Regions from separate parts of the Streptomyces chengbuensis genome, predicted to be linked through region 3. Evidence: riboswitches for the same ligand, from Rfam matches in the RefSeq annotation. Region 3 holds a riboswitch; each other region holds the start of a gene.
What was found. A riboswitch is a leader RNA that binds a small molecule or an ion and turns the genes downstream of it on or off. The one in region 3 is predicted to bind cobalamin.
Positions count from the first base shown of each region.

Region 1: linked by a shared signal. The riboswitch ahead of QRN89_RS02620 (energy-coupling factor ABC transporter permease) and the one ahead of QRN89_RS27570 ((2Fe-2S) ferredoxin domain-containing protein) in region 3 are both predicted to bind cobalamin.
Region 2: linked by a shared signal. The riboswitch ahead of QRN89_RS23055 (ribonucleoside-diphosphate reductase subunit alpha) and the one ahead of QRN89_RS27570 ((2Fe-2S) ferredoxin domain-containing protein) in region 3 are both predicted to bind cobalamin.

Region 1 covers NZ_CP129137.1:573,315-580,647, reverse strand. The annotation lists gene QRN89_RS02640 (NADPH-dependent 2,4-dienoyl-CoA reductase) at 1-1,826, opposite strand, end outside; gene QRN89_RS02635 (energy-coupling factor ABC transporter ATP-binding protein) at 1,924-2,790, opposite strand; gene cbiQ (cobalt ECF transporter T component CbiQ) at 2,787-3,536, opposite strand; gene QRN89_RS02625 (energy-coupling factor ABC transporter substrate-binding protein) at 3,543-3,923, opposite strand; gene QRN89_RS02620 (energy-coupling factor ABC transporter permease) at 3,920-4,612, opposite strand; cobalamin riboswitch at 4,642-4,834, opposite strand; gene QRN89_RS02615 (PTS-dependent dihydroxyacetone kinase phosphotransferase subunit DhaM) at 4,879-5,280, opposite strand; gene dhaL (dihydroxyacetone kinase subunit DhaL) at 5,277-5,873, opposite strand; gene dhaK (dihydroxyacetone kinase subunit DhaK) at 5,964-6,956, opposite strand; gene QRN89_RS02600 (baeRF3 domain-containing protein) at 7,152-7,333, opposite strand, start outside.
Region 2 covers NZ_CP129137.1:5,184,337-5,191,669, reverse strand. The annotation lists gene QRN89_RS23075 (extracellular solute-binding protein) at 1-843, opposite strand, end outside; gene QRN89_RS23070 (GntR family transcriptional regulator) at 1,138-1,905, shown strand; gene QRN89_RS23065 (carbon starvation CstA family protein) at 2,110-4,329, shown strand; gene QRN89_RS23060 (YbdD/YjiX family protein) at 4,344-4,550, shown strand; cobalamin riboswitch at 4,877-5,016, shown strand; gene QRN89_RS23055 (ribonucleoside-diphosphate reductase subunit alpha) at 5,142-7,333, shown strand, end outside.
Region 3 covers NZ_CP129137.1:6,268,478-6,275,810, forward strand. The annotation lists gene QRN89_RS27555 (SulP family inorganic anion transporter) at 220-1,764, opposite strand; gene QRN89_RS27560 (carbonic anhydrase) at 1,874-2,482, opposite strand; gene QRN89_RS27565 (hypothetical protein) at 2,659-3,057, opposite strand; cobalamin riboswitch at 3,301-3,483, shown strand; gene QRN89_RS27570 ((2Fe-2S) ferredoxin domain-containing protein) at 3,528-3,917, shown strand; gene QRN89_RS27575 (ABC transporter substrate-binding protein) at 4,143-5,132, shown strand; gene QRN89_RS27580 (FecCD family ABC transporter permease) at 5,129-6,307, shown strand; gene QRN89_RS27585 (ABC transporter ATP-binding protein) at 6,304-7,122, shown strand.

The sequences.
Region 1 (7,333 bases), 5.7 Mb from region 3:
GTGATGTGCAGGCCCTCGTCGTCGATCCGGTCGTACGCCGCCCCGGCGACCATCGTGACGCCGCGGTGCTTGAGCTCCGTGCGGTGGATCCAGCCCGTCGTCTTGCCGAGGCCCGCGCCGACCTTGGAGGTCTTGCGCTGGAGGAGATGCACCGTGCGCGGGGGCCGCGGCCGCTCCGGGGCCCGCAGCCCGCCCCGCTCGGCGTACCCGGTGTCCACGCCCCACTGCCGGAAGTACGTCTCCGGGTCGAGGCTCGCGCCCTCGCCGCCGTCGGTGAGGAACTCCGCGACGTCGAAGCCGATCCCGCCGGCGCCGACGACGGCCACGCGCTCACCGACCTCGGCGCCGTCGCGGAGCACGTCGAGGTAGCTGACGACGCTGGGGTGGTCGACGCCGTCGATCACGGGCGTACGGGGCGTGACGCCGGTCGCGACCACGATCTCGTCGTAGCCGGTCAGCAGGTCCGGCGTGACGAAGGTCCCGAGCCGGACCTCGACTCCGCGCAGCTCCAGCTGGGTGCGGAAGTAGCGCAGCGTCTCCTCGAACTCCTCCTTGCCGGGAACGCGCTTGGCGATGTTCAGCTGGCCGCCGATCTCGTCGGCGGCGTCGAAGAGCGTGACGTCGTGGCCGCGTTCGGCCGCCGATACCGAGAACGCCAGGCCCGCCGGGCCGGCGCCGACGACCGCCAGGCGCTTGCGCAGCCGGGTGGGGGAGAGGACCAGTTCGGTCTCGTGGCAGGCCCGCGGGTTGACCAGACAGGAGGTGATCCGCCCGCTGAAGGTGTGGTCCAGGCAGGCCTGGTTGCAGCCGATGCAGGTGTTGATCGTCTCGGCGCGGCCGGCCCGGGCCTTGGCGACGAACTCCGGGTCGGCCAGGAAGGGCCGTGCCATGGAGACCATGTCCGCGCGGCCCTCGGCGAGCAGCTGCTCCGCGACCTCGGGCGTGTTGATCCGGTTGCTGGTGACGAGGGGCACGGACACCGCTCCCATGAGCTTCTGGGTCACCCAGGTGTACGCGCCGCGTGGCACCGAGGTCGCGATGGTCGGGATCCGGGCCTCGTGCCACCCGATGCCGGTGTTGATGATGGTCGCGCCGGCCGCCTCGATCTCCTTGGCGAGCGCGACGACCTCGTCGAGCGAGGATCCGCCGGGCACGAGGTCGAGCATCGACAGCCGGTAGACGATGATGAAGTCGTCGCCGACCCGCTCGCGCGTGCGGCGGACGATCTCACGGGGGAAGCGGGTGCGGTTCTCGTACGAGCCGCCCCAGCGGTCGTCCCGGTGGTTGGTGGCGCTCGCGATGAACTCGTTGATGAGGTAGCCCTCGGAGCCCATGATCTCGACGCCGTCGTACCCCGCCGACTTCGCCAGCGCGGCCGCGCGGACGTAGTCCTCGACGGTCCGCTCGACCTCCTCGTCGGTGAGGGCGTGGGGGACGAACGGGCTGATGGGGGCCTGCAGCGCGCTCGGCGCGACGAGCTGCGGGTGGTACGCGTACCGGCCGAAGTGCAGGATCTGCATGGCGATCCGGCCGCCCGCCGCGTGGACCGCGTCCGTGACCGTGCGGTGCTGCGCGGCTTCCTCCTCGGTGGTGAGCCTGGCGCCGCCGTCGTACGGGCGCCCCGCGTCGTTCGGGGAGATGCCGCCGGTCACGATCAGCCCGACACCGCCGCGGGCACGTTCGGCGTAGAAGGCGGCCATGCGCTCGAAGCCGTTCTCCGCCTCCTCCAGGCCGATGTGCATCGAGCCCATCAGCACCCGGTTGGGGAGCGTGGTGAACCCGAGGTCGAGCGGGCTGAGCAGATGCGGGTACGGGGTGGGGGTCATCGGGGCGCCTCCTCGCGCGATCAGCGTCGCCCCCTTTTGTAGACGCCGGACCCCCCGTTGTGCAACAAGTTGCATAACGGGGGGTGGGTGAGATGCGCTACGCCGGTACGGCCCAGCGGTCCAGTTCCTCCGGCGTCCGCGGACCCGGACTGCCCGCTTCCAGCAACCCGTGCGCCCGCAGCACCTCCGCCGCCGCCATCGCCCACGGCCTGCGCAGCCGGGCCGCGTCCAGCAGCCGGCGGTCCCCCAGGAGCTCCGCGACGGGCCCGGTCCGCAGCCCGGCCGGCGAGAGCACCGCGGCGTCGTCCGCCCAGCGCAGCGCCAGATCCACGTCGTGCGTGGCCATCACCACGGTCGTACCGCTCTCCCGGAGCCGCTCCAGCACCGCCAGCAGGCGCTCCTGCCCGTGCGGGTCGAGTCCCGCCGTCGGCTCGTCCAGGATCAGCACGCGCGGCCGCATGGCCACCGCGCCCGCGATCGCGGCCCGCTTGCGCTGCCCGTACGACAGCAGATGCGTCGGCCGGTCCTCCAGCGCGGTGATGTCCAGGGCGTCGAGCGCCTCGGCGACCCGGGCCCGTACCTCCGGCTCCGGCAGCCCCAGGTTCATCGGCCCGAACGACACGTCCTGGGCCACGGACGCCGCGAACAGCTGGTCGTCCGGATCCTGCACGACCAGTTGCACGGTCGTCCGCAGCCGGGTAAGCCCCCCGCGGTCGTACGTCACCGGCTCGCCGTCCAGCAGCAGGCGGCCCTCGCCGCACCGCAGGCCGCCGCTGAGCAGCCGCATCAGGGTCGTCTTGCCGCTCCCGTTGCGGCCCAGCAGCGCCAGGGAGCGGCCTCCGGCCACGGCGAAGTCGACACCGCGCAGCACCGGCGGGCCGTCCGGGTACGAGAATCCCGCGCCGGCCAGTTCCACCACGGGCGTCACGCTCTCGCGCGCGCTCGAGTCCACGGACGTGCTCACAGTACGGACCTTTCCAGTACGAGGTTGAGGGCGACGATCCCCGTGAGCAGCCCGGCGGTGGCCGTCAGGAAGCGCACGGACACCGTCGCGGGCGGCAGCAGGACCCGTAGCGCCCCGTCGTAGCCCCGCCCGGCGAGGCCCGTCTGCAGCCGCTCGGCCCGGTCGAAGGCGCGGACGAAGGCGGTCGCGGCGAGCCCCGCCAGGGACCGCCATGCGGCAGCCCGGGTGGTGTGCCCGAGCCTGGCCGCCTGCGCCTGACGGATCCGGTGCACCGCATCGAGCAGCAGGAAGCTGATCCGGTACATCACGAGGGCGACGTCCACGACTGGCCCCGGGACCCCGGCCCGGACCAGCCGGGGAAGCACGTCCGACACCGGCGTGGTGAACGCGAACAGCAGCACCCCGAGCGAGGCGGCGGACGTCCGCAGCAGCAGCCGGAGCGCGTGCAGCGGGCCGTCGGGCGCGAGCGCCACGAAGCCGTCCGGGCCGCCCACGGCGAGCAGCAGGGGAATCGCGCCCGTGACGCAGAACCCCAGCGGAATGCGCCAGGCCCGCCACAACTGCCGCGGGGCCACGCCCGCGGGGCCGAGCAGCACGGCCACGGCCGCCGCGGCGACCAGCACGGCACCGGGCCACGGCGGCAGCGAGACGGCGCAGACCGTCAGCCCGAACCCGAGTGCCGCCTTCTCGCACGGATGACGGCGGCGCCAGCGACTGCTGTGCGCCGCCGCATCGATCGGCAACATCGGCGCCTACGCGCCCGAGGCGACGGAATCGCCCGTCCCGGCAGACCCCGCGGACCCGGAGGCCGGTGTCTCCGCCGCGGCAGCCGCCCGCGCCTCACCCTGGCGGCGGCCCTTGCGCAGCCCGAAGTAGTACGCGAGGACACCGGCACCCAGGGCCGCCTGGACGGCGAACAGCGCCGACTCGACGTCGCCGGACGGCGGCTCGTACAGCGGCGCGAACCAGGGTTCGTAGTCCGGCGCGATCTCCGTGATGGCGGTCTCGGCCTGTGCGTCGGCGCCCGTGAAGGGTTCCTCCTTGTGGTCGCCGAGGCCCAGGGCGAGCGGCAGGACCGCCAGCGCCGCCACGATCGCCAGCAGCAGCGTGTTGATCTTCGCGTCACGGCTCATCGGACCGCGGCCTCCTTCGTCGTCCCGCCCTGGAGGAGCACTCCGAGCCGGGTCAGCTCACCCTTGCTGGACTGCACGAGCAGCCGCATCACCAGCACGGTGAGCAGGCCCTCGCTGACGGCCAGCGGGATCTGGGTGACGGCGAAGATGCCGCCGAACTTGGCCAGCGCACCCGCGATGCCGCTGCCCGGGTCGGGGAACGCCAGCGCCAGCTGCACGCTGGTGACGCAGTACGTGGACAGGTCCGCCACGAACGCTCCGAAGAACACGCTCACCATCAGCGGAACCCCGGACCGCCGGAGCAGCGCGTACACCCCGAATCCGGCCCACGGCCCGACGATCGCCATCGAGAAGACGTTCGCGCCGAGCGTGGTCAGTCCGCCATGGGCCAGCAGCAGTGCCTGGAAGAGCAGGGTGATCGTGCCGAGGACCGCCATGATCGGCGGCCGGAACAGGATCGCGCCCAGACCGGTGCCGGTCGGGTGCGAGCAACTGCCGGTCACGGAAGGGATCTTGAGCGCCGACAGGACGAACGTGAAGGCACCGGACGCGCCGAGCAGCAGTGTCGACTCGGGGTTCGCCTTGACCTCACGGGTGAGCGCCCGTACGCCGTGGATCACGAAGGGTGCGGACGCGACGCCCCAGGCGGCCGCGTGCACAGGGGGCAGATACCCCTCGGCTATATGCATGGTTGGGAGACCCTCTCCAGCACCTCGTGGATGGACAACGCGCCCTGGCCGGTCTCCTGGCTGACGGGTCCTGCCGCCCGGGCTCCGCCTTCCCGGACACCGCGGTCTCCCGTGGTGGTCCAGTGGCTTCCTTGCGGAGAGAGCCGGACTTCCCGATCACAGTGGCGAGGGCCGCACCGGTACTCCACCGGTTTCCCGTTCACCAAGGCCCTGCGACATTAGTGCGTTGACCAGGTGCATCACAAGCCGCGCACGGATGCGTACCGTCACACCTTCCGGTATCCGTACGCCTCCGCCGCCGCCGCCTCCACCGCGTCCAGATCCGCGCCGGCCGCCGCGGTGACCACCGCGGCGACGGCTCCCTCGACGAACGGCGCGTCCACGAGCCTGGTCCCCTCCGGGAGTTCGTCGCCCTCGGCCAGCAGCGTCTTCACCGTCAGCACCGCGCTGCCGATGTCGACCAGCACGGCCACCCCGGCGCCCCGGTCCACCTCGTGCGCGGCGCGGGCCGTCAGCTCCGCACTGGTGCCGAGGTCTCCGTCGGCGGTCCCGCCCGCCGCGGCGACCGGCACGGCGTCGCCCGCGCCCGCGAGCCCGCGGGCGAGATCGGCGACCGACGCGGCGACCTGCGCACTGTGCGAGACGAGGACGATCCCGACCATCGTCATCGTGCGGCCTCCTCGAGGGTGCCGATCAGCAGGGCGGAGGACGTCGCCCCCGGGTCCTGGTGCCCGATGCTGCGCTCGCCCAGATAACTCGCCCGGCCCTTGCGGGCCAGCATCGGCACGGTCGCGGCCGCACCCTCGTCGGCGGCCTCCCGCGCTGCCGCGAAGGACTCGTCCAGCGCCGTGGCCGCGGGCTCCAGCGCGTCCAGCATCGTCTTGTCCCCGGCCTTCGCGCCGCCGAGTTGGGCCACCGCGGCGATCCCCGCGCGCAGCGCCTCTGCGAGCTGGGCCCGCGACACCTCGGGCTCGTCGCCGAGCGCCTTGCCCGCACGCCGCAGCAGCGTCCCGTACAGCGGCCCCGACGCGCCGCCGACCGTCGAGATCAACTGCCGTCCGGTCAGCATCAGTACGGCACCCGGGGTGGCCGGCGCGTCCTTCTCCAGCGCCGCCTTCACCGCCGTGAAGCCCCTCTGCAGATTGGTCCCGTGGTCGGCGTCCCCGATCGCGGCGTCGAGCTCGGTGAGCCGGCCTGCCTCGCGGTCCACGGCCTCGGCGAGGGCGTTCATCCAGCGGAGGAAGAAATCCGCGTCGAGCACAGCGTCTCCTTGTCGTGGCACGTCGGCTTCCCGGCGCGCGTCGTCGCGGCCCGCGGACGCGGCGCCGTCGTCGGCCGGGCCGGGCATGGCTCAGCGGCCCCAGCGCAGCGCGGGCGTCTCCACCGGGGCGTCCCACAGCCGCAGGATGTCCTCGTCCGCCTCGCACAGCGTCACCGAGCAGCCCGCCATGTCGAGCGAGGTGACGTAGTTCCCGACCAGGGTCCTGGCCACCGGCACTCCGCGCTCGGCCAGCACCCGGTGGACCTCCGCGTTGAACCCGTACAGCTCCAGCAGCGGTGTCGCGCCCATGCCGTTGACCAGCGCCAGTACCGGACTCGACGGCTGGAGGTCCTCGAGGACCGCGTGCACGGCGAAGTCCGCGATCTCCCGCGAGGTCATCATGGGCCGTCGCTCCCGCCCGGGCTCGCCGTGGATGCCGATCCCCAACTCCAGCTCTCCCGAGGGCAGATCGAACGTCGGACTGCCCTTGGCGGGGGTCGTGACGGCGCTGAGCGCCACACCGAAACTGCGCGACCGCTCGTTGACGAGGCGGGCAACGGCCTCGACCCGTTCCAGCGGCGCACCCTCCTCCGCCGCGGCGCCCGCGATCTTCTCCACGAACAGCGTCGCGCCCGTACCGCGCCGGCCCGCCGTGTAGAGACTGTCCTGGACGGCCACGTCGTCGTTGACCAGCACCTTGGCCACCTGGACGCCCTCGTCCTCGGCGAGTTCCTGCGCCATGTCGAAGTTCAGCACGTCGCCGGTGTAGTTCTTCACCACGAAGAGCACACCCGCCCCGCTGTCCACCGCCGCCGCGGCCCGGGCCATCTGGTCCGGCACCGGGGAGGTGAAGACCTCGCCGGGGCACGCCGCCGAGAGCATCCCGAACCCCACGAAGCCGCCGTGCAGGGGCTCGTGCCCCGAACCGCCGCCGGACACCAGGCCCACCTTGCCCGCGACCGGGGCGTCCCCCCGCACCACGACCCTGTTCTCCACGTCGACGTTCAGTCCGGGGTACGCAGCGGCCAGGCCGCGCAGCCCGTCCGCGACGACCGTCTCGGGGACATTGATGAGCATCCGCATGGGAACCTCCTGATGAGACTGGCGACGATCACTCCGGACGGTGTCCTCTCAGGCGGGGCCGTGGCGGTACGGGCCCGCACACCCTCTGCCAGTATCGGCGCAAACGGCCCGCGCGGCACCGCGCTCCCGCGAACCCGTCGGCACGGTCCACGGGCGCGGCCGGAGGTTCCCCGACGGCGGCCGCCCGGCAGGCGGTCAGTAGCGCAGGGCGCTCGCGATCCCGCCCATCCCCGCGAGGGTGCCGTCCGGGACGAACCGCACCTGCGCCCCCGTGTCCAGGGACTTCTCGACGATCTCGTCCACGATGTCGACCAGCGCGTCCAGGTCGCCGGGCTCGGCGGGCAGGAGGTGCGCGCCGGTGTCCCGCACGGTCTCCC
Region 2 (7,333 bases), 1.1 Mb from region 3:
GGCCGCGGCGGCACCGCCCTCCCACGCCGCGCCGAAGATGGCGGCCGAGTTGCCCTGGCCGAAGACGATGTGACGGTCGGACTCGTCCTTCGTCTTGTCGCCGTGCATGTACTTGTCGAGGATCGACTTGTACTCGTTGAGGCCCTTGACGGACTCGGGCGAGGAGAGGTTCGCCTTCCACTGGCCGCCCTCGTTCTCGGCGATGGAGCCGCCGGCGCCGTAGACGAACGACATCGCGGCGTACCAGTCGGGCGAAGGCTGGTACCAGGCGCTGAACTTGGCGCCCTTCTTCTTCTGGATCTTGTCCAGGGCGGCGGTCAGCTCGGCGTACGTCTTCGGCGTGGCCTTCACGCCGACCTCGGCGGCGATGTCCTTGCGCCAGGTGCCGACACGGCCACCGGCGTAGTACGGGACGCCGTACGTCTTGCCTTCGTAGGTGACGGACTCCTTGAGGCCGTCGAGCCAGGCGTCGGACTGGTCGAACTGCTTCGGGTCGACCTCGGCGAAGGCGCCCTTGACCATGTAGCCGAGCATCTCGGTGTTGCCCATCTCGACCACGTCGGGCGCCTTGTCGGTGGCGAGGACGGCGTCGAGCTTGGCGTTCTTGTCCGGCCAGCCGTAGTACTCGTGCTTGATCTTGATGCCGGGGTGCTTCTTCACGACCGCCTCGTCGGCGGCCTTCACCAGCTCGGGCCAGTTGTTCTGGGCGTCGACCGTCAGCCAGACGGTGAGCTCCTTGACGTCCGCCCCCGCCTTGTCCCCGCCCTTGTCGCCGTCACCACACGCGGCAAGACCGACCATCATGCCCGCGACGCCGATCGCCGCGATGAGCTTGCGCTTCACGCCACCCTCCTCAGGGATGCTGCAACCCCCCGCCCACCGCGAGGACATACGGAGCCATACGCCGAGTACTGCTCGTGGGGCTGGGACTTGGTCTTTAATGGTTTAGACCAGTACCCGGGAGCTTGGCCTAGACCTTTAGGGGTGTCAAGGGTGTATAAGAAGGGCTGTCGTGTCCGTTATCGGACCGACACCTGAGGGAGGGCGACGACCCGTGACCGGACCGTGCCACCATGTGAGCCGCAAGCAACGGAGGAGCCGGTGACGGCAGCACCACACGAGTCGGGAAGGCAGGCCATGGCCACGGACGGGGCCGGCACCGAGCCGGAGAACGGGACGGCGACCCGGACCGCGCGCGTGCCCAAGTACTACCGGCTCAAAAGGCACTTGCTCGACATGACGGAGACGCTGCCGCCCGGCACGCCCGTCCCGCCTGAGCGCACGCTCGCGGCCGAGTTCGACACCTCGCGCACGACGGTGCGTCAGGCACTGCAGGAACTCGTCGTCGAGGGACGCCTGGAGCGCATCCAGGGCAAGGGCACGTTCGTCGCCAAGCCCAAGGTCTCCCAGGCGCTGCAGCTGACCTCGTACACCGAGGACATGAAGGCACAGGGCCTGGAGCCCACGTCGCAGCTGCTGGACATCGGCTACGTGACGGCCGACGACACCCTCGCCGGACTGCTGGACATCGCGCCGGGCGGGCGGGTGCTCCGCATCGAACGCCTCCGGCTGGCGAGCGGCGAACCGATGGCGATCGAGACCACGCACCTGTCGGCCAAGCGCTTCCCCGCGCTGCGCCGGTCGCTGGTGAAGTACACGTCGCTCTACACCGCGCTGGCCGAGGTGTACGACGTCCACCTCGCCGAGGCCGAGGAGACGATCGAGACCTCACTGGCCACCCCCCGAGAGGCCGGGCTGCTCGGTACGGACGTCGGCCTGCCGATGCTGATGCTCTCCCGGCACTCGCTGGACGCGAACGGCGAGCCCGTGGAGTGGGTGCGCTCGGTCTACCGGGGCGACCGCTACAAGTTCGTCGCCAGGCTGAAGCGGCCGGAGGCCGGCTGAGCCTCCGCACGGGCGCCGGCGGAGGCCGTGGTCACCCCAGGGGTGGCCACGGCCTCCGCCGTCCCGCTCCGCGCAGTGGCCTCCCGCAGGACCGCCGCGGCAGTCGTTGCCGTACCGATATGTGAGCCGGGGGTGACGCTGGCGGAACCGTCGCCTAGATTGCCTGCGCGTTACAGGTGATCACGACGGGACGGGAGCCACACCATGGCCGAGCCGGCACCATCGAACACAACCACGCGGAGAACCACTCCGCAGTCCATCGGAGTCTGGGTACTCGTCGCGCTGGTGGGCGCGGCCGGCTGGAGCGTGCTCGCCCTCTCACGGGGCGAGGAGGTCTCCGCCGTCTGGATGCTGGCCGCCGCGCTCGGCTCGTACGCCATCGCCTACCGGTTCTACGCACGCTTCATCCAGTACCGCGTCCTCAAGGCCGACAGGACCCGCGCCACCCCCGCGGAACGGCTGGACAACGGTGTCGACTTCCACCCGACCGACCGGCGGGTGCTCTTCGGCCACCACTTCGCGGCGATCGCCGGAGCCGGACCGCTCGTCGGCCCGATCCTCGCCGCCCAGATGGGTTACCTGCCGGGCACGATCTGGATCATCGTCGGAGTGATCTTCGCCGGTGCCGTGCAGGACATGGTCACCCTGTTCTTCTCCACCCGCCGGGACGGCCGCTCGCTCGGCCAGATGGCGCGGGACGAGATCGGCCCCTTCGGCGGCGTCGCGGCCCTGATCGCCGTCTTCGCCATCATGATCATCCTGCTGGCGGTGCTGGCGCTGGTGATCGTCAACGCCCTGGCGCACTCCCCGTGGGGTGTCTTCTCCATCGGCATGACGATCCCGATCGCCCTGTTCATGGGCGTCTACCTGCGCACCCTGCGGCCGGGCAAGGTCACCGAGGTGTCGGTCATCGGCGTCGCGCTGCTGCTGCTCGCCATCGTCGCGGGCGGCTGGGTCGCCGACTCCTCCCTCGCGGGCTTCTTCACCCTGGAGCCGGGCACGCTGGTCATCTGGATGGTGATCTACGGGTTCCTGGCCTCCGTGCTCCCCGTCTGGCTGCTGCTGGCGCCGCGCGACTACCTGTCCACCTTCATGAAGGTCGGCACGATCGTGCTGCTCGCGCTGGGCGTGGTCATCGCGCTGCCGACGCTGAAGATGCCGGCGGTGACCGAGTTCGCGGGCAGCGGCCAGGGCCCGGTCTTCGCGGGCTCGCTGTTCCCGTTCGTCTTCATCACCATCGCGTGCGGTGCCCTCTCCGGCTTCCACTCCCTGGTCTCCTCGGGCACCACCCCGAAGATGATCCAGAAGGAGACCCAGGTCCGGATGATCGGCTACGGCGCCATGCTGACCGAGTCGTTCGTCGCGGTCATGGCGATGATCTGCGCCTGCATCCTCGACCCGGGCCTGTACTTCGCCATCAACTCCCCCGCCGGGGTCATCGGCACCACGGTGGACTCCGCGTCCCAGGCCGTGGCGAACCTCGGGTTCACCGTCACCCCGGAGCAACTGGCCCAGGCGGCGAAGGACGTCGAGGAGGCGAGCCTGCTCTCCCGTACGGGTGGTGCGCCGACCTTCGCCCTCGGCATGTCGGAGATCTTCTCCGCGGTCATCGGCGGCGCCGGGCTGAAGGCGTTCTGGTACCACTTCGCGATCATGTTCGAGGCGCTCTTCATCCTCACCACGGTCGACGCGGGCACCCGGGTCGGGCGCTTCATGCTCCAGGACATGCTGGGCAACGTCTACAAGCCGATGCGGCAGGTCAGTTGGAAGCCCGGCGTCTGGTTCGCGAGCGCGGTCGTCGTCGGCGGCTGGGGCTACTTCCTCTGGGTCGGCGTGCACGACCCGCTCGGCGGCATCAACCAGCTCTTCCCGCTCTTCGGCATCGCCAACCAGCTGCTCGCGGCCGTCGCCCTCGCCGTCTGCACCACGCTGCTGGTGAAGTCCGGACGCCTCAAGTGGGCCTGGGTGACGGCCGTCCCGCTCGCCTGGGACGCCACCGTCACCCTCACCGCCAGCTGGCAGAAGATCTTCTCCAGCGACCCGAAGGTGGGCTTCTTCGCCCAGCGCGACAAGTACCAGGCGGGCATCGAGTCCGGCGAGGTGCTTGCTCCGGCGAAGTCGATGGACGACATGCACACCATCGTCACCAACTCGACCGTCGACGGCGTGCTCTGCGCGCTGTTCGCCCTCCTCATCGTCGTGGTCCTGGCCGACGCCGCCAGGGTGTGCTTCACGGCGATCAGCAAGCCGGACACCGTCCGGCTCGCCGAGGTTCCGTACGTCGAGTCGAAGCTGGTCGCACCGGCCGGGCTGTTCGCCACCAAGGCGGAGAAGGCGGAGCTCGCCGCCGTCGGCGCCGGCGCACCGGACCACGCGTCGGCCGGCACCTCGGACCACGAGGCCGCCGGAAGCGGCAAGGGCTGAGTACGGTGACGGTCATGACGGCGGTGAGCGGAGTGCGGCGCGCGGTGGACTGGGTCCGCTGGTACGTGCGCGAGGTCTCGGGCGAGACGGTGTACGACCGTTATGTGGCCCACGCCCGTTCGCACGACCCCGACGCGAAGGTGATGACCCGCCGCGAGTTCGAGCGCTGCCGCATGGACGAGCGGGAGGCGGACCCCCGCAAGGGATTCCGCTGCTGCTGACCGCGCACAGCGACGGACGCCCACGGGCCTCCGCGCTTCCCTCCGGGGAGGACGCGGGGGCCCGTCGCCGTGTCCGTGCGGCACCCGGCCGTTGCCGGCACGGCGGTCGCGGCGGACCACGAGGGCCATGACGGAACCCGGGGAGAATGCGGGAACACGAGGGGCGGTTCGTCGGCGGGGTGCCGCCCCCGGCGGGTGGCGGAAACACCCGGAGGTGGCCGGAAACCCTTGCCCCGCCCGCCGCCCCGGCCGGCCGACGCCCGGAAGCTCCGAGCGGGTCACGACACAACATGTGGGGGGTTCCGCAACTCACCGCCCCCACATGTATGCTCATGCTCGCTGTCGCCGCAGGGGAATCCGGTGCGAATCCGGAACTGTCCCGCAACGGTGTAAGGGTGTGCGCGGGTCCGCTCCAGGGCCTCGTACGTCCGTGAGTCCGAGGACCTGCCGACGGTGCGCCCGGACCGTCCGGCCCGGGTGCCCAGACGTCCGGGCCTCGCGGAAAAGGCCGGTGGACGCGGTCCGCCCTGCCCGGGTGTGCGTCCGTGCCCCCTGCCCCGCCGGCCCCAGCCGAGCGAGGGAGAGCACCCCGTGACCATCGCGCCGCCCGATCCTGCTGCAGCACAGCTCGCCGACGGACCAGGCACCGCGCTCCTGCGGACCCTGACCGAGCTCACCGCCGACCTGCCCGACGCCGACCCCGGCCGGGTCGCCGCCGCCGCCCTCCGCGGCCGGCACGCGGGCTCGGACGAGGCCGAACTGCGCGAACTGGCGACCGAGGCGGCCGCCGGTCTGATCTCCGAGGACCCGGCGTACTCCCGGCTCGCGGCCCGGCTGCTCACCCTCACCATCGCGGAGGAGGCGGCCGGGCAGGGAGCGACCGCGTTCTCCGCCTCCATCGCCGTCGGCAGCCGCGAGGGACTGATCGCGGACCGCACGGCCGCCTTCGTCCACGCCCACACCCAGCGCCTCGACTCGCTGGTCGACCCGGCCGCCGACGACCGCTTCGGCTACTTCGGACTGCGCACCCTCTACAGCCGCTACCTGCTCCGGCACCCGATCACCCGCAAGGTCGTCGAGACGCCGCAGTACTTCATGCTGCGCGTCGCCTGCGGTCTCGCCGAGGACGAGTCCCTGCGGGCGCTGGACGAAGTGGCCTCCCTGTACGGGCTGATGAGCCGCCTCGACTATCTGCCGTCGTCCCCGACGCTCTTCAACTCCGGCACGCGGCACCCCCAGATGTCGTCCTGCTACCTGCTGGACTCGCCCCTGGACGAGCTGGACTCCATCTACGAGCGCTACCACCAGGTGGCACGTCTCTCGAAGCACGCGGGCGGCATCGGCCTGTCGTACTCCCGCATCCGCTCCCGAGGTTCGCTCATCCGGGGCACCAACGGCCACTCCAACGGCATCGTGCCGTTCCTGCGCACGCTGGACTCGTCGGTGGCGGCCGTCAACCAGGGCGGCCGGCGCAAGGGCGCGGCCTGCGTCTACCTGGAGACCTGGCACGCGGACATCGAGGAGTTCCTGGAACTGCGCGACAACACGGGCGAGGAGGCGCGTCGCACGCACAACCTCAACCTGGCGCACTGGATCCCCGACGAGTTCATGCGCCGGGTGAACGCCGACGCCGACTGGTCGCTGTTCTCCCCCGCCGACGTGCCCGACCTCGTGGACCTGTGGGGCGAGGACTTCGACATCGCCTACCGCCGGGCGGAGGAGGCCGGGCTCGCCCGCCGCACCATCCCCGCCCGTGAGCTCTACGGGCGCATGATGCGCACCCTCGCCCAGACCGGAAACGGCTGGATGACCTTCAAGGACGCGTCCAACCGCACGGCCAACCAGACGGCGGAGCCCGGCGCCGTGGTCCACTCCTCCAACCTCTGCACCGAGATCATCGAGGTCACCGACGACGGCGAGACCGCCGTCTGCAACCTCGGCTCGGTCAACCTCGGCGCGTTCGTCGTGCGGGACGCCGCCGACGGCGAGGACGTGATCGACTGGGAGCGGCTGGACGACACCGTCCGTACCGCCGTGACCTTCCTCGACCGGGTCGTCGACATCAACTTCTACCCGACCGAGCAGGCCGGCCGCTCCAACGCCAAGTGGCGCCCGGTGGGCCTCGGCGCCATGGGCCTCCAGGACGTGTTCTTCAGCCTGCGCCTGCCCTTCGACTCCGCCGAGGCGCAGTCCCTGTCGACGCGGATCGCCGAGCGGATCATGCTGGCCGCCTACGAGGCGTCCTGCGACCTCGCCGAGCGCAACGGGCCCCTCCCTGCCTGGGAGCGGACGCGTACGGCCCGCGGCGTGCTGCACCCTGACCACTACGACACGGAGCTCGCCTGGCCCGAGCGCTGGGCCGCACTGCGCGAACGCGTCGCCACCACCGGCATGCGCAACTCGCTGCTGCTCGCCATCGCGCCGACCGCCACGATCGCCTCGATCGCCGGTGTGTACGAGTGCATCGAGCCGCAGGTCTCCAACCTCTTCAAGCGCGAGACGCTGTCGGGCGAGTTCCTCCAGGTGAACTCCTACCTGGTGGACGAACTGAAGAAGCTGGGGGTGTGGGACGCGCAGACCCGTGAGGCGCTGCGCGACTCCGGAGGGTCGGTGCAGGGCCTGAACTGGATCCCGGCGGAGGTCCGGCAGCTGTACCGCACCGCGTGGGAGATCCCCCAGCGCGGCCTGATCGACATGGCGGCGGCCCGCACCCCGTTCCTCGACCAGTCGCAGTCGCTGAACCTGTTCATGGAGACGCCGACCATCGGCAAGCTCTCCTCGAT
Region 3 (7,333 bases):
GATCCGCCGGTCGGGGTCCGGACAGGGCCGTGGAGCGGAACGCGGAGAGGGACACATCGGTCCAGTCGGGGGCACCGAACCGGCTGCGATACGCGGAAAACGGAATTTCCGGGCGCCTTCACGAACGCCCCGGGCCGGCGGCGCCGAAGCACTGCCGGCCCGGGGCGGTTCGTCCCGCGCATGGCGCGTTCCCGACCCACCGGGACGATGCCGGGCGCCCTACGGGCGCGGCCCCTCGGGGCTGGATCCGGCCGGTCCCCGGGCGGGCTCGCCCGTAGCCCCCGCCCCCGGCACTCCCAGGACGCCGGCCGCCGCGTCCGGCTGGGAGATGTGGGCGTTGCGCTCGTCGGCCCAGCCCTGCAGGGCGGTCATGCAGGCGTGGTCCAGGTGGCGCACGCCGGAGAGGTCGAGCTCCACATGGCGCTGCGGCAGCGCCTCCAGGGTGTCCAGGATGCGGGGCAGTCGCAGGAACGTGGCGTTGCCGGTGAGCCGGACCCGTACCGGCCCGATGCCGCTGTCGGCGACGGAGATGTGGACGTGGGACATGGCCCAGGCCGTCTTGACGACGGCGAGCAGCAGTCCGATGAGTACGCCCTCGAACATGTTCGTCGTCACGATCGCGGCCGCCGTGACGATCAGGATGACCGCCTCCCCGCGGTGGTCCCGCCACAGCGGCCGGATGTCCCTGACCGGGATCAGCTTCCACCCCGCGTGGATGAGGACGCCGGCGAGCGCGGCGGTGGGGACGTAGGACAGCGCCTGCGGCAGGAAGGCCGCGAAGAGCAGCAGCCACACGCCGTGCAGCACCCGCGACAGCTTGGTGCGCGCCCCGGCCTGGACGTTCGCGGAGCTGCGCACGATCACGGCGGTCATCGGCAGGGAGCCCAGCAGGCCGCAGACGGTGTTGCCGGCGCCCTGCGCCATCAGCTCCTTGTCGTAGTCGGTGCGGCGGCCCGAGTGGAGCCGGTCGACGGCGTTGGCGCTGAACAGGCTCTCGGCCGAGGCGATCAGGGCGAACGCCACGACCGTGGCCGCGAGTCCGACGTCGGCGAGGCGCGCCGCGTCGGACAGCCCGGGCGGCTGGATCGCGTGCAGCAGCCCCGTCACCTCCACCCGGGCGATCGGCAGGTCGAACAGGGCGGTCAGGGCGGTCGCCAGGCCCACCGCGACGAGCGCCCCCGGGACCATCCGCGCCCGTCCCGGGACGCGGGGCCACACGGCGATGAGCCGTGCCGTTCCCACGCCGACGGCGAGGGCCAGGAGGGCGTTCTGCGAGGTGACGGTGTCGACGACGAGCCGGGGCAGACCCGCGAGGTCGGCCAGGCCGCCGCCCGGTGCCTTGGCGTCCGCCAGGGCGTAGAGCTGACCGGCGATCAGGACCAGCCCGATACCGGCGAGCATGCCCTGGACGACGGCGAGCGAGATCGCGCGGAACCAGCGGCCGAGCCGAAGGGCGCCCAGCAGCAGCTGGATCAGCCCGGCGCCGAGCACGATCACGCCGAGCGCGGGCAGCCCGTACTCGGACACGGCCGTGAAGACGAGCACGGTCAGCCCTGCCGCGGGACCGCTGACCTGGAGGCTGCTGCCGGGCAGCAACCCGGTGACCAGTCCGCCGACGATGCCGGTGATGAGGCCGAGTTCGGCCGGGACGCCGGAGGCGACGGCCACGCCCACGCACAGCGGCAGGGCCACGAGGAAGACGACGAGGGAGGCGGTGACGTCGGCGCGGAGGGTGCGCCGAAGCTTGGAAGTGATCAGGGGCATGGCGTTCTTTCGGGAGATGAGGAAGGAACGTCGTGGGCATCCGGTCCGGTGCGGCCGGCGTCGCGGAGCGTGCGGCCGCAGGCGCCGGTGACCGGGGTGCCGTCCGGGATCACAGGGGCCGGAAGGCGCGGCCGCCGGGTGCGCAGGCCAGGACCTCGCCGGACTCGACCGTGTAGTACCAGGCGTGCAGCCGCAGCCGGCCGGAGTCCAGGCGCCGGGCGACGCAGGGGTACGTCCGCAGATGGTCCAGCTGGGTCAGGACGTGCCGCTGCACGGCGGGCGTCAGCTCCTCGTCGGTGGACGACGCCGGTGCGGGCTCGTCACGGCCGGTGCGGTGCCCGGCCCTGGTGAGCCAGCGACGTACCAGCGGCATGCTCCGGACGTCCTGCTCCCGCAGCAGGCCCTGGACGGCGCCGCAGTGCGAGTGCCCGCACACGACGACGTCGGGGACCTCCAGGGCCTCCAGCGCGAACTCCAGACTGCCCCCGACGGCGCAGGCCGCCCCCGGTCGCCAGGGGGGCACGATGTTCCCGGCGGTGCGCACCTCGAAGACGTCACCGGGCCGGGCGCCGGTGATCAGGGCGGGGATCACCCGGGAGTCGGAACACGTGATGAACAGGGCCTGGGGCCGCTGCCCGCGGGCGAGTGCCGCGTAGGCGTCCTGCTGGCCGGCGATCCGTGCGGGGAACTGCCGGGCGTGGTCGATGAGCGACTGCATGGTCGTACCTCGGTCTCTTCGATGCGGAACCGGTCTGCTTCGTCGAAGAGGGGTGCGCCGCGGTGGCCCTGACGCCCCGTGACGGGGCGTCGGCCGCACCGGTGTCCGTCCCGGGGCGTGCCGGGGTCCGCCCGGGCGGGTCGGGGAGGGACGGCGGAGTGCGGCGCACCTGCCGGTCAGCAGCGGAACGACTGCAGCGTGCTCAGGGTCGGCGCCGGTGCGGCGCCCGGATTCCGGGTGTGTCTCGCGGTATCGGCCGACGCGCCCGGCGGCGGGCCCGTCGTCTCGTCCGGGGCGCCGCCCGAGGGGCCGGTGTTCCCGTAACCGGGCCCGGCGGGGGCCTGCGCGCCCAGCGGGGCGAGCCGCGAGGGATGGTTGCGCGGGTCGTACTCGTCGTGGTGGAGCCCGGCGCCGTCGGCGCGGACGATCACGACCGCGGTGTGGGGGTTCCGGTTCTCGGTCGAGACGACGGCCGCCTCGGCCGGGGGTGCGTCCGGGGTGGCGCACAGCGGAGTCACCACGTGCAGCAGCACCGCGCAGATCAGCAGAATGCCCGCTGACATACGTGAGATCACTGCCGGACTCCTTGAATGTCAGTGCTGCGCCGGGCCGAACATTACCGTTCCTTTGCCACGGATTCCGGTTGATTCCTGCAGATTTTGCAGTATGTGGTGTTGTCAGCCTGGTTCGTCCGGTGTTCGTCTGCCACCGGTGGGCGTCCGTTCGCGGTACGGCGAGCGCCGTCCGCGGCCCGGCCCCCGGGGGGCGTGCCCCACCGAACCCGGTGCGGTACGCGGACCCGCCGTGGACAAGGCGCGGGTTTCTGCGATGATGTCCGCCGTAACAGGCGACGGCGGAACGAGGAAGCCGGTGTGAATCCGGCGCGGTCCCGCCACTGTGATCGGCGAGCGGACCCCGAACGGACCACTGCCCCCATGCGGGTGGGAAGGCCGGGGCGAGCGGTGACCCGAGAGCCAGGAGACTCACGCGGTCGCCTCCTCGAGCTGACTGGGGCGGATTTCCCCAGAGGGGAGGGCTTGTCGTCGTGCCCAGGAGGCCAGTGGACACCGGTCCGGTGCCGTGCCGGATCGTGGTGTGCCGGGACTGCTGCTGCGGCAGTCCCAAGGTGACCGGAGTCGACCACGCGCGGCAGACCGCGCGTCTCGCGGAACAGGCGCCGGTGCGGATCTCCGACTGTCTGGACGTGTGCGACCAGGCGAACGTCGTCGTCGTCCAGCCCTCGGCCGCGGGGCGTGCCGCCGGCGGCCGTCCGGTGTGGTTCGGTCTGGTGAACGATCCGGCCGCGACCGAGGACGTGGCCGCGTGGGTGCGGGCGGGAGGCCCGGGCCTCGCCGAGATGCCGGAGATCCTCGGGCTGTACGCCTTCACCCCGCCGCGGCGCGTCCGTTCCGGGCCGCTCCGTGACGCCGGCTGAACCGGCCATCCCCGCGGCGCACGACCGCTCCTGACGGGCACCAGGCCACGCCGGGCGCACGCGCGACCGTTTGCGATCGACGTACCACCACTTCCGTCGCCCCGTCGTCCGCTCCTCCGGAGCGGCGCCCGGAACCCCGTACGGCAGTCCTGCGCGACGCGCGCCGGGACCCGCCCGGACCCGGCCGCCCTCCGGCTCCTTCCCGCGCTGAGAGGACCCATCCCCATGAAGGGCATACGCCCGATGTTCCTGCTGCCCGCCCTGGCGGCGGCTTTGCTGATGGCCGGCTGCGGCGGCCCCGGTGTCCGGGAGGACGCCGCGCCGGCGGGCCCGGCCGCCGAGGGCTTCCCGTTGACGGTGGCCAACTGCGGTGTGACGACGACCTACCAGCGACCTCCGCAGCGGGCGGTGTCGCTGAACCAGCATGCGACGGAGGTCATGCTGGCGCTGGGTCTGGAGAAGTCGATGGTGGGCACGGGCTATCTCGACGACCGGATCCTGCCGGAGTACCGGGCCGCCTATGACCGGGTGAAGGTGATCTCCGAGGAGTACCCGTCGTTCGAGACGCTGCTCGCGGCGGAACCGGACTTCGTGTACGGGGGGTTCGGCAGCACTTTCGACGAGAAGGAGGGCCGCGGTCGTGCGGCGCTGGCGAAGGCGGGGATCGACTCGTATCTGAATGTCGAGCAGTGTCCGCAGGGGCCGGTGACGATGGCCACGATGGACGAGGAGATCCGTGGCGTGGCGAGGATCTTCGGTGTGCCGGAGCGTGCGGAGCGGGAGTTGAAGCGGCTGCACGGGACGCTGGAGGGGGTCGAGGGCCGGCTGGCCGGGGTGGAACCGGTGAAGGTGTTCGTGTACGACAGTGGGGACAGGACGGCGTTCACGGCGGGCGGGGCCGGGGTCGGCAACGAGATGATCGAGCGGGCCGGTGGGGTGAACCTCTTCGCCGATCTGGACAAGTCGTTCAGTGATGTGTCGTTCGAGCAGGTGGCCGAGCGGGCTCCCGAGGTGGTGGTGATCTACGACTACGGGGACCAGTCGGTGGAGGAGAAGAAGAGGTTCCTGCTGGCGCATCCGGCGTTGAGGGACGTGCCGGCGATCAGGAACGAGCGGTTCGCGGTGCTGCCGCTGTCGTCCACGGTCCTGGGTGTACGTGTCCCGGCCGGTGTCGAGTCACTGGCCCGCCGGCTGCACCCGGAACGCTTCAAGTGACGGGCACGGCGGGCACGGCGGGCACGACGAACGCGACGAACGCGACGGGGGCGGCGAGACGGGCCGGACCGGCCGCCGGGGCCGACGCCACCGGTGCCACGGGAACGGCCGGCGCCGGTCCCGGCCCCGGGGCGCCCGGGAGCGCGGGCCGGCGGGCGCGGGTCCCGTACCCGGTCGTGCTCGCCGTACTGGGCGCGCTGGTTGTCGTCGCGGCGACCTTCGGCATCGCCGTGGGCTCCATCGGCGTACCGGCCGGGCAGGTGTGGGGCATCCTGCTGCACCGGGTGCACCCCGCACTGGCGGAGCCGGACTGGACGCAGGTCCGCGAGACGATCGTCTTCGAGGTCCGGCTGCCCCGGGTGCTGCTGTGCGCGGTGGTCGGCGCCGGTCTCGCGGTCTGCGGGACGGCGCTCCAGGCGCTCGTGCGCAATCCGCTGGCGGACCCGATGCTGCTGGGAGTGTCGTCGGGCGCGTCGGTCGGCGCGGTGACGGTCGTGGTCTTCAACGTGGGCGTGTTCGGGGTGTTCTCACTGCCGGTGGCCGCGTTCCTCGGCGCACTGGCCGCGCTGGTGGCCGTGTACTTCCTGGCGCGGTCCGGTGGGCGGATGACCACGGTACGGCTGGTGCTGGCGGGTGTCGCCACGGCCGAAGTGCTGTCGGCGGTGGCCAGTTTCCTGGTCGTCACCTCGAACGACCCCCACAAGACGCAGTCGGCGCTGCGCTGGATGCTCGGCGGCATGGCGGGCACCACCTGGGCCGGCCTGTGGATTCCGGCCGGGGCCGTCCTGCTCGGCACGGCCGTGCTGCTCGGCGTGTGCCGTCCGCTGAACCTGCTGCTGGCGGGGGAGGAGGCGGCCGTCGCGCTCGGCCTGGACGTGCACCGGTTCCGCGCCTCGCTGTTCGTCCTCGTCGCCCTGATGATCGGCACGATCGTCGCGGTCAGCGGACAGATCGGCTTCGTCGGCCTGATCATGCCGCACGTGGTGCGGCTGCTGGTGGGCGCCGACCACCGGCGTGCCCTGCCCGCCGCCGCCCTGCTCGGGGCCGCGTTCCTCATCGCCGCGGATCTGGCCGCCCGTACCGTCATGAGTCCCGAGGAGATTCCCGTGGGCATCCTCACCGCCCTGGTCGGCGGCCCGTTCTTCCTCTGGCTGATGCGACGGAGGACGGCATGAAGGAGACCACGGCCGTGGGCGCGCCCGGAAGCCTGACCGTGGCGGACGTCTCGGTGGTCCTCGACGGCAGGGCCCTGGTGGACGGGGTGTCGCTGAGTGCGGCCCCCGGCGAGATCGTGGGCCTCGCGGGACCCAACGGCGCCGGGAAGTCCACCCTGTTGCGCACGGTCTACCGCGCGCTGCGCCCCACTTCGGGGCGGGTGCTGCTGGACGGCGAGGACGTACGGCGGATGCCGGGCAAGCGCCTGGCGCGCCGGCTGGCGGCCGTACTGCAGGAGTCCCCAGGGGACTTCGAGCTCACCGTGTACGACGTGGTGGCCATGGGCCGGACGCCGCACAAGCGGGCCTTCGAGGGGGACAGCGCGGACGACCGGGGCGTCGTCATGGCCGCGCTGGCCGAACTGGACGCCGCCGGGCTGGCCTCCGCGCCGTTCGGCCGGCTGTCGGGCGGGGAGAAGCAGCGGGTGCTGATCGCCCGCGCCCTGGCCCAGCGCGCGGGGACGATGGTGCTGGACGAGCCGACCAACCATCTGGACCTGCGCCACCAGCTCGACGCGCTCCGGCTGGTCCGGCGGCTCGGTGTCACCGCCGTCGTCGCTCTCCACGACCTCAACCTGGCCGCGGCGTTCTGCGACCGGATCTGTGTGATGGCCGGCGGCCGGGTCGTCGCCCTCGGAACACCGGGAGAGGTACTGACCCCCGCTCTCCTGGCCGAGGTGTACCGCGTGGAGGCGGACGTGGCCGAGCATCCCCGCACCGGCACACCCCACATCACCCTGCTCACCGGATCCGAACGGCCGCGCGCGGAGGGGTGAGGACGGACGGCAGGCGAGGAGGGGCGGGCCGGGCGCGGCCGGGGTCCCGCCCGGGCCGCGCCGACCGGGACCCCGGTCGTACGGGGAGGCCGGCGTGCGGGAGGCCGGTGGGGCGGGACCGTCGGTCGTACCGAACGCCGGTCGTACGGGACCCCTGTCGCGCGGGCTTCGGCCGGGCGCGTACCGGGCCGGACGGTGCCGTGGCTGCGAC